3 linked regions of the Bacillus pumilus genome follow. The protein of the gene in region 1 binds, or shares a complex with, the protein of each later gene. Links are inferred from orthologs where the notes say so. Each region holds a gene or a part of one and is shown in the gene's direction. Other genes may lie near its edges.

Region 1 (2,990 bases):
TTCAAGGTTTAAGTGAACTTAAACGTGCTGAAGACGTTGCGAAGCTTCGTGGAAAATCTGTAGAAGACCTGTTAGGATAAGGAGGGAACAATAATGGCAAATAAATTAGAAATTACCCTCAAACGCAGTGTAATCGGTCGCCCAGAAGATCAGCGTGTCACTGTTCGTACTCTTGGTCTAAAGAAAACAAACCAAACAGTCGTACATGAAGACAATGCAGCGATCCGCGGCATGATTAACAAGGTGTCTCATTTAGTTTCTGTTAAAGAACAATAAAACATTTTTAATCGATAAGGAGGTGCCCAAATGAAACTTCATGAATTGAAGCCTTCAGAAGGTTCACGTAAAGAACGCAACCGTGTTGGTCGTGGTATTGGATCAGGTAACGGTAAAACTTCTGGTAAAGGTCATAAAGGTCAAAACGCTCGTTCTGGCGGCGGTGTACGCCCTGGTTTCGAAGGTGGTCAGATGCCTTTATTCCAACGTCTTCCAAAACGTGGTTTTACAAACATCAACCGTAAAGATTATGCGGTTATCAACTTAGACAGATTAAACAGTTTTGACGAAGGAACGGAAGTAACTCCTGAACTTCTTCTAGAGACTGGTGCAATAAGCAAGTTAAAAGCAGGAGTAAAAATTCTTGGCAACGGTAAATTAGAAAAAAAATTAACTGTAAAAGCCAATAAATTCTCTGCTTCTGCTAAAGAAGCGATTGAAGCTGCTGGCGGTACAGCCGAGGTGATCTAACTTGTTTAAGACAATCTCCAATTTTATGCGCGTGAAAGATATACGGAATAAGATTATATTCACTCTTTTAATGTTAATCGTCTTTCGTATAGGTGCTTTCATCCCTGTGCCTAATGTGAACGCCGAAGTTCTCCAGGCACAGGATCAAATGAGTGTTTTCGGGATCCTCAACACGTTTGGGGGCGGGGCACTTTTCCAATTCTCCATTCTTGCAATGGGGATTATGCCGTATATCACTGCTTCGATCATCATTCAGCTCTTGCAGATGGATGTTGTTCCGAAGTTCACTGAGTGGTCAAAGCAAGGAGAAGTTGGCCGCCGAAAATTAGCACAATTCACAAGGTATTTTACAATTGTTCTAGGTTTTATCCAGGCGTTAGGAATGTCATATGGATTCAACAATATGGCAGGAGGCATGCTGATTGAAAACCCAGGTGTTTCAACGTACCTCTTAATTGCGGTCGTACTCACTGCGGGAACAGCATTTTTAATGTGGCTGGGAGAGCAGATTACTGCTCACGGCGTTGGTAACGGTATTTCGATTATTATCTTTGCTGGTATCATCGCAGGTATCCCTCAAACATTAAAACAAGTGTACGCTCAACAATTTGTAGGTGGAGATGGACAGTTGTTCATGCAAATCCTGAAAATTGCCCTTATTGTTATTGCTATTCTTGTCATTGTTATTGGTGTTATTTACATTCAAATGGCAGTGAGAAAGATTGCGATTCAATATTCAAAAGGAACTGGCCGTGCACAAATGTCTGCTAGTCAAGCAACGCACCTTCCATTGAAAGTGAATCCAGCAGGGGTGATTCCAGTCATCTTTGCCGTTTCTTTCATTATTACTCCGCAGACGGTCGCATCGTTCTTCGGAACCAATAATGTGACAACTTGGATAACCAACAACTTTGACTATACTAAGCCAATCGGTATGACGATTTATGTAGCACTGATTGTTGCTTTCACATATTTTTATGCCTTTGTCCAAGTGAATCCTGAACAAATGGCTGAAAATCTGCAAAAGCAGGGTGGCTATATCCCGGGAGTTCGTCCAGGGAAAATGACTCAAGATAGAATTACGAGCATTTTGTACCGACTCACGTTTGTGGGCGCCATTTTCTTAGCCGTGATTTCAATACTTCCTATCTTTTTCATTCAATTCGCTGGATTACCTTCCGCTGCACAAATTGGCGGCACAAGTCTTCTCATTGTTGTAGGTGTTGCACTTGAAACAATGAAACAACTTGAAAGCCAATTAGTGAAACGAAACTACCGTGGATTTATGAAATAAAAAAGAGGGCTGGGCTCTTGCCCAACCTCTCTAAGTAAGGAAGGGGAAATCCGAAATGAACTTAGTCTTAATGGGGCTTCCGGGTGCTGGTAAAGGCACTCAGGCAGAACGAATTGTTGATGATTATGGGATCCCTCATATCTCAACAGGAGATATGTTCCGCGCTGCTATGAAAGAGGAGACACAACTTGGGCTCGAAGCAAAATCCTTTATCGATAAAGGAGAGCTTGTTCCTGATGAGGTCACAATCGGTATTGTTAGAGAAAGACTTGGCAAAAATGATTGTGAACAAGGTTTTCTTCTGGACGGATTTCCGCGAACAGTCGCTCAGGCTGAAGCTTTAGAAGACATTCTAAAGGACCTTGGCAGAACGATTGATTATGTCATTAATATTAAAGTCGATAAAGATGCTTTGATGGAGCGTCTGACTGGCCGAAGAATTTGCAAAAATTGCGGAGCAACATATCATTTAGTATTCAATCCACCTGCGAAAGAAAATGTTTGCGATAAGTGTGGAGGCGAGCTTTATCAACGTGCAGATGATAATGCAGAAACCGTTTCGACTAGACTTGAAGTAAACTTAAAGCAGACTGAACCTTTACTGAACTTCTATTCAGAAAAAGGATATCTTGCAAACATTGATGGTGCAAAACACATTAACGATGTATATGCAGATATCAAAGACCTGCTTGGGGGATTAAATAAATGATTATCTGTAAAACTCCTCGCGAGCTTGAGATTATGAGAGAAGCTGGACGCATTGTCGCACTGACTCATGAAGAGCTGAAGAAACATATAAAACCAGGTATTTCGACAAAAGAATTGGATCAAATTGCCGAACGTTTTATTACAAAGCAGGGTGCAATCCCATCTTTTAAAGGGTATAATGGTTTTCGCGGGAGCATTTGCGTTTCGGTGAATGAAGAACTCGTTCACGGTATTCCTGGTA
Region 2 (3,234 bases), 2.4 Mb from region 1 along the record:
GCAAGGTGCCAAAAAGCACTTATTTGCTGGAGGAAATGGGACGGCTGATGTAGCTGTTCAGGATGACGAAGAAATTGATGAAACAGAAATCGTCAGACAAAAACGTTTCAATTTAAAACCGATGGATAGCGAAGAGGCCATTCTTCAAATGAACATGTTAGGTCATAGTTTTTTCGTCTTCACTAATGCTGAGACAAATTTGACCAATGTGGTCTATCGCCGAAATGATGGAAAATATGGACTCATTGAGCCAAACGCTTAATCTGATCTAAAAATAACCTAAAAAAAGTAAACCCGTTCCCTCCATGAGGGGCGGGTTTTTTGTTCGAAATCATTGCAAATTCTTTGGAAATGAAGGAAGGTATGGTATGATAAATGCAGGTAAATATGGACCTGTCAATCTTTTGGACATGCCGAAAAATTGCATGAAATAGAGGAGCGTTATTATATGCTTGGAATCTTAAACAAAGTGTTTGATCCTACGAAACGTACGATCAGCAAATATGAAAAAAAAGCAAATGAAATTGAAGCTCTCGCTCAAGATTTCGAGAAATTATCTGACGAGGCTTTACGAAATAAAACGATCGAATTTAAAGAAAAACTTGAAAAAGGACAATCCGTGGATGACCTGTTGGTTGAAGCATTTGCAACGGTTCGCGAGGCTTCACGCCGCGTGACAGGAATGTTCCCATTTAAGGTGCAGCTCATGGGGGGGATCGCGCTTCATGAAGGCAACATCTCTGAGATGAAAACAGGTGAAGGTAAAACGTTGACTTCAACAATGCCTGTTTATTTAAATGCTCTATCTGGAAAAGGCGTCCACATTGTGACAGTCAACGAATATTTGGCAAGCCGTGATGCAGAGGAAATGGGCAAGATTTTTGAATTTCTTGGCTTAACGGTAGGCTTAAACTTAAACAGCTTAGACAAAGATGAAAAAAGAGAAGCGTATGCCGCTGATATTACGTATTCAACAAACAATGAACTTGGCTTTGACTATTTACGAGATAACATGGTGCTTTACAAAGAGCAAATGGTCCAAAGACCGCTTCATTATGCCGTAATCGATGAGGTTGACTCCATCTTAATTGATGAAGCGAGAACACCGCTTATCATTTCTGGACAAGCTGCGAAATCTACAAAGCTTTATGTACAAGCGAATGCGTTTGTTCGTACATTAAAAATAGAAGATGATTTCACATATGATATTAAAACAAAAAGTGTACAGCTGACAGAAAGCGGAATGACGAAGGCGGAAAAAGCTTTCGGCATCGAGAACTTATTTGATGTCAAACATGTCGCACTGAACCATCACATCGCTCAGGCGCTAAAGGCACATGTTGCGATGCAAAAAGATGTGGATTATGTCGTTGAAGAAGGTCAAGTGGTTATTGTTGACTCGTTCACAGGACGTCTCATGAAAGGACGCCGTTATAGTGAAGGTCTGCATCAAGCCATTGAGGCAAAAGAAGGTCTCGAAGTGCAGAACGAAAGTATGACCCTTGCAACGATCACATTCCAGAACTACTTCCGTATGTATGAAAAGCTTTCTGGTATGACCGGTACAGCGAAAACGGAAGAAGAAGAATTCCGTAACATTTACAACATGCAGGTTGTGACAATCCCGACCAACCAACCAGTCGTTCGTGATGACAGACCTGATTTAATTTACCGCACAATGGAAGGTAAATTTAAAGCAGTGGCTGAAGATGTTGCGCAGCGCTATATGACAGGGCAACCAGTTCTTGTCGGAACAGTAGCGGTTGAGACGTCTGAGCTTATTTCTAAGCTGCTTAAAAATAAAGGGATTCCTCATCAAGTGTTAAATGCGAAAAACCATGAGCGTGAGGCACAAATTATTGAAGAGGCTGGTCAAAAGGGTGCCGTCACCATTGCGACCAACATGGCAGGACGTGGTACGGACATCAAGCTTGGCGAAGGCGTCAAAGAACTTGGCGGTCTAGCTGTCATTGGGACAGAGCGTCATGAATCACGTCGTATTGATAACCAGCTTCGTGGACGTTCTGGTCGTCAAGGAGACCCAGGGATTACCCAATTCTATCTCTCCATGGAAGATGAATTAATGCGCCGATTTGGTGCAGAGCGCACGATGGCAATGCTTGACCGCTTTGGTATGGATGACACTACGCCTATCCAAAGTAAAATGGTGTCTAAAGCCGTTGAATCATCTCAAAAACGTGTTGAGGGCAACAACTTTGATTCACGTAAACAGCTTCTGCAATATGACGATGTGCTTCGTCAGCAGCGTGAAGTGATTTACAAGCAGCGCTTTGAAGTTATTGATTCTGATAACTTAAAATCGATTGTGATCAATATGATTCAGTCTTCAATTGAGCGCGCTGTTGGTTCTTATACGCCGAAAGAAGAGCTTCCAGAAGAATGGAAACTAGATGGGCTTGTTGAATTAATCAACACGAACTATTTAGATGAAGGAGCCATTTCGGTTAAGGATATTTACGGTAAAGAAGCAGATGAAATCACCTCCTTCATTATGGATCGTATTAAAGAAAAATACGATGCAAAAGAAGAAACATATGGCGATGAACAAATGCGAGAATTTGAAAAAGTCATCGTTCTTCGTGCGGTGGATTCAAAGTGGATGGATCATATCGATGCAATGGATCAACTGCGTCAAGGGATTCATTTACGTGCGTATGCACAAACAAATCCGCTTCGTGAGTATCAAATGGAAGGATTTGCGATGTTTGAGCATATGGTCGCTTCAATCGAAGATGATGTAGCCAAATATGTCTTGAAATCAGAAATCCAAAACAACTTAGAGCGTGAAGAAGTCGTTCAAGGGCAAACAACAGCTCATCAGCCTCAAGAGGGTGATGAGGAGAAGACAGTGAAAAAGAAGCCGGTACGTAAAGTGGTAGACATTGGTCGAAACTCACCATGTCACTGCGGAAGCGGCAAGAAATATAAAAATTGTCATGGGAAGACAGAATAAGTAATGGAAAGAGGTGAAAACCTCTTTCTATTCATGTCAGCCCCCATACATCTATGAGGTGAAGGATATGGAATTAGTAGAAATCAGACAAGAGCTTGAAAATATGGCTAGCAGGCTAGCTGATTTTAGGGGGTCTCTTTGACCTCGAAACAAAAGAAGCCAAAATTGCAGAACTCGAAGCGACAATGTCAGAGGCTGATTTTTGGAATGATCAGCAAAAGGCACAAGGCGTCATCAATGAAGCCAATGCGCTAAAGGAT
Region 3 (3,065 bases), 2.5 Mb from region 1 along the record:
CGCTATTTATTCGTCTTTTTTTGGTTAATGAGCGTAAGAAAGTATTCATTCAGCTGGCTGATGTCTTGTGCGGATAGCCTTTCCCATAGGTCTCCGTCAAACATGGGAAGATGTTCTACATCCTTTTGAAGCGCCGTTTGATAGATTTTCAACACGGATTCATATTTTGGTTTCATTTCATGAACTTGTTCCTGTTCAATATGACCGGCAAGCAGCATTAAATCCTCATAAGGCACCTTCAAGGCGTGTGCTAATTTTTTTATGGTTAAAGGCTTCGGCACACCACGCTTTCCATTTTCAATACGAGAAATACCAGCAGCGCTTACACCTGAATACATGGCGAGTTGATTGACAGACATTTTTCTATTTTCTCTTAAAATGCGTAATTGTTCACCAAAGTGATTCATGACATCAAACCTCACATTTCAGTATATGACTTATTTTAGTATGATCATTGACCAAAGGAAATAGTAGAAGGGCAAAAGTGTTGACTTAAGTAAATGAATCTGATTCATGTGAGCACCTACACGTTGTACATATTGATTCCATAGGAGGTTGTAATGATGGTCGAAAAGATTCAGATCAGGCGGACTTTTGTCATGCAGTATATGATCGAAAACGATATGTCTTTAAATCAGCTCGCTGATGAAATTGGCATCTCTCCTGCCACACTTAGCAGGGTATTAAATGGTCACCGGAAACCAGGCCAACTTGTCATTGGCAAAATGATTCATTACTTTGATAAAAAATTTGAAGATCTATTTTACTATGAAAACATTGACAAAAGTCAATAAATGAAATGATCAAGGAGGCAATGTCGTTGAAAAGGACTGGGATGGTCAGACATATTGATTCACTAGGCAGAATTGTTCTGCCTTCAGAAATGCGCAAGGTACTCAATATTAAAGAAGAACAACTGTTAGAAATTTCCATTGAAGATCAAACCATTATGCTGAAAAGATATGATGCAGATAAGAGCTGCCTGTTAACTGGACAAGTGACGAAGTACAACAAAAGCTATGGAAATGGGAAAGTGATGCTGAGTCCTGAAGGAGCTGAACGTTTGTTAGTAGAATTAAAACAGCTATTGAAAGAAGAAGCAACCCGTTAAAAACATGTTTTTAATTGAAAATTGCATATAAAAAATGCTGCATACTACTCTTTGGAATGAAATTGAATCAAAATAACGAATAAAGTCGACAATATAGAGGGAATCTTTATTTTGATGTTTCGTGACATGCACCTTGTTTTCATGTAAAATAAAGTTATGTGTACCAGTTTGTCTGGAGGTGTTTTTATGCACGCATTTGTTATCACATTACTCGTAATTGTCAGTATCGCACTTATCATCGTTGTATTGTTACAATCTAGTAAAAGTGCTGGACTGTCAGGCGCTATTTCAGGTGGAGCCGAGCAGCTTTTCGGTAAGCAAAAAGCGAGAGGTCTTGACTTGATACTTCACCGTTTAACGGTTATTTTGTCAGTGCTTTTCTTCATCTTAACACTTGCATTGGCATATTTAGGCGTGTAAAGCGCGAGTAACAGAAGGTCTGATCTTTTTTCAGACCTTTTTTTATTATCAGCACTCTTTTGTGTTTGTTTCATACATACAAGTGGAAAATATAAACCATATCAGAAGGAAAGGAAGTCACATCATGAAAGTTGTTACACCAAAACCATTTACGTTTAAAGGTGGAGAAAAGGCGGTGCTTCTTCTTCACGGTTTTACTGGGAATACAGCCGATGTTCGAATGCTAGGCCGTTATTTGAACGAAAGAGGCTATACGTGTCATGCACCACAATATAAAGGACACGGTGTGCCACCAGAAGAGCTTGTCCATTTTGGACCGGATGACTGGTGGAAGGATGTACAAGAAGCCTATCAATTCTTGAAAGATGAAGGCTTTGAGGAAATTGCGGTTTGCGGACTATCCCTCGGAGGAGTTTTTTCATTGAAATTAGGTTACACTGTACCTGTAAAGGGAATTGTACCTATGTGTGCACCTATGTACATAAAAAGTGAAGAAGTCATGTACCAGGGTGTACTAGAATATGCCCGTAACTATAAGAAATTCGAGGGTAAGTCAGAGGACCAAATTGAACAGGAAATGGAAGAGTTCAAGAAAACGCCAATGGATACACTTAAGAGCCTTCAAGCACTCATTGCAGATGTTAGAAACAATGTCGACATGATTTATTCACCTACTTTTGTTGTTCAGGCACGTCACGATCATATGATTAATACAGACAGTGCGAATATCATCTATAACGAAGTAGAGACAGATCAAAAGCATTTGACATGGTATGAAGAATCAGGCCATGCGATCACGCTTGATAAAGAGCGCGAGAAGGTTCATCAGGATGTATATGCATTCTTAGAATCACTTGATTGGTCAATTTAAATATATAGGGGGTTAGAGTGTGCAAAAAGAAGAATTTATGGATGAATTACTCGCTTTTATGAAAGATGAAGCGTATAAACCGTTAACCGTTCAAGAGCTGGAAGTGATGATGGAGATTACCAATCCAGATGATTATAAAGAGCTCGTCAAAGCACTTGTAATACTGGAAGATCAAGGACTCATCGTTCGCACGCGCAGCGATCGCTACGGTGTACCAGAAAAAATGAACCTGATAAAAGGAAAGCTGTCTGCTCATGCAAAAGGCTTTGCATTTGTGACACCAGAAGAGTTTGGACAGGATGATATTTTCATTCCGCCAAATGAGCTAGGCACAGCGATGAATGGTGATACGGTTATGGTTCGTGTCAGCCATAAATCAAACGGCACAAAAAAAGAAGGGACGGTCATCCGAATTCTGGAGCGTAATACTCAGACGGTTGTCGGTACCTATACAGAAACGAAAAGCTTTGGCTTTGTCATTCCTGATGATAAAAAAATCACAACCGATATCTTCATCCCGAAATCCGCTAAAAATGGAGCGGTAGAGGGGCATAAAGTGGTTGTGACGCTGACTAGCTACCCAGAAGGAAGAATGAGTGCAGAGGGCGAAGTGACTGAAATCCTCGGTCATAAAAATGACCCTGGCATTGATATCCTATCAAT

The links.
Region 2: the proteins of secY (region 1) and secA are in contact, whole or in part, in a crystal structure (PDB 3DIN), measured with the Thermotoga maritima proteins. The link is inferred for Bacillus pumilus from one-to-one orthologs. Residues at the interface, in WP_004081795.1 of Thermotoga maritima: Glu108, Gly109, Glu110, Glu111, Ala236, Glu237, Arg238, Arg239, Ile240, Thr241, Ile242, Gln243, Tyr244, Ala245, Arg246, Arg247, Val248, Thr249, Gly250, Arg251, Arg252, Val253, Tyr254, Gly256, Ala257, Ser258, Thr259, Tyr260, Leu261, Pro262; in WP_004082002.1 of Thermotoga maritima: Glu261, Ala262, Arg263, Lys300, Ala301, Arg302, Thr303, Ile304, Ile305, Leu323, Tyr324, Asp325, Pro326, Val329, Ser330, Tyr333, Ile336, Lys340, Phe345, Val349, Glu363, Phe364, Tyr374, Ser375, Gly376, Gly377, Glu393, Ile395, Thr482, Ser483.
Region 3: secY (region 1) and secG share a complex: the UniProt entries of both Escherichia coli proteins name them as parts of the sec protein translocase complex. The link is inferred for Bacillus pumilus from one-to-one orthologs.

The regions. Positions count from the first base shown.
Region 1 is NZ_CP047089.1:3,337,214-3,340,203, forward strand. Bases 66-2,894 are described here. They hold secY (preprotein translocase subunit SecY), read left to right. Parts: upstream 66-748; coding sequence 749-2,041; downstream 2,042-2,894. Other genes in these bases: rpsE (30S ribosomal protein S5), read left to right, coding at 66-80; rpmD (50S ribosomal protein L30), read left to right, coding at 94-276; rplO (50S ribosomal protein L15), read left to right, coding at 307-747; GPS65_RS16720 (adenylate kinase), read left to right, coding at 2,097-2,750; map (type I methionyl aminopeptidase), read left to right, coding at 2,747-2,894. Outside these bases: more of rpsE, read left to right, coding at 1-65; more of map, read left to right, coding at 2,895-2,990. UniProt on the Escherichia coli protein: The central subunit of the protein translocation channel SecYEG. Consists of two halves formed by TMs 1-5 and 6-10.
Region 2 is NZ_CP047089.1:928,016-931,249, reverse strand. The notes cover bases 139-3,211. They hold secA (preprotein translocase subunit SecA), read left to right. Parts: upstream 139-448; coding sequence 449-2,974; downstream 2,975-3,211. Other genes in these bases: hpf (ribosome hibernation-promoting factor, HPF/YfiA family), read left to right, coding at 139-262. In the rest of the region: more of hpf, read left to right, coding at 1-138. UniProt on the Escherichia coli protein: Required for protein export, interacts with the SecYEG preprotein conducting channel.
Region 3 is NZ_CP047089.1:791,379-794,443, reverse strand. The notes cover bases 11-2,914. They hold secG (preprotein translocase subunit SecG), read left to right. Parts: upstream 11-1,297; coding sequence 1,298-1,531; downstream 1,532-2,914. Other genes in these bases: rnr (ribonuclease R), read left to right, coding at 2,422-2,914; GPS65_RS03930 (alpha/beta hydrolase), read left to right, coding at 1,656-2,402; GPS65_RS03940 (AbrB/MazE/SpoVT family DNA-binding domain-containing protein), read left to right, coding at 821-1,111; GPS65_RS03945 (helix-turn-helix domain-containing protein), read left to right, coding at 561-794; GPS65_RS03950 (helix-turn-helix domain-containing protein), read right to left, coding at 11-407. In the rest of the region: more of GPS65_RS03950, read right to left, coding at 3-10; more of rnr, read left to right, coding at 2,915-3,065. UniProt on the Escherichia coli protein: Subunit of the protein translocation channel SecYEG. Overexpression of some hybrid proteins has been thought to jam the protein secretion apparatus resulting in cell death; while this may be true it also results in FtsH-mediated degradation of SecY.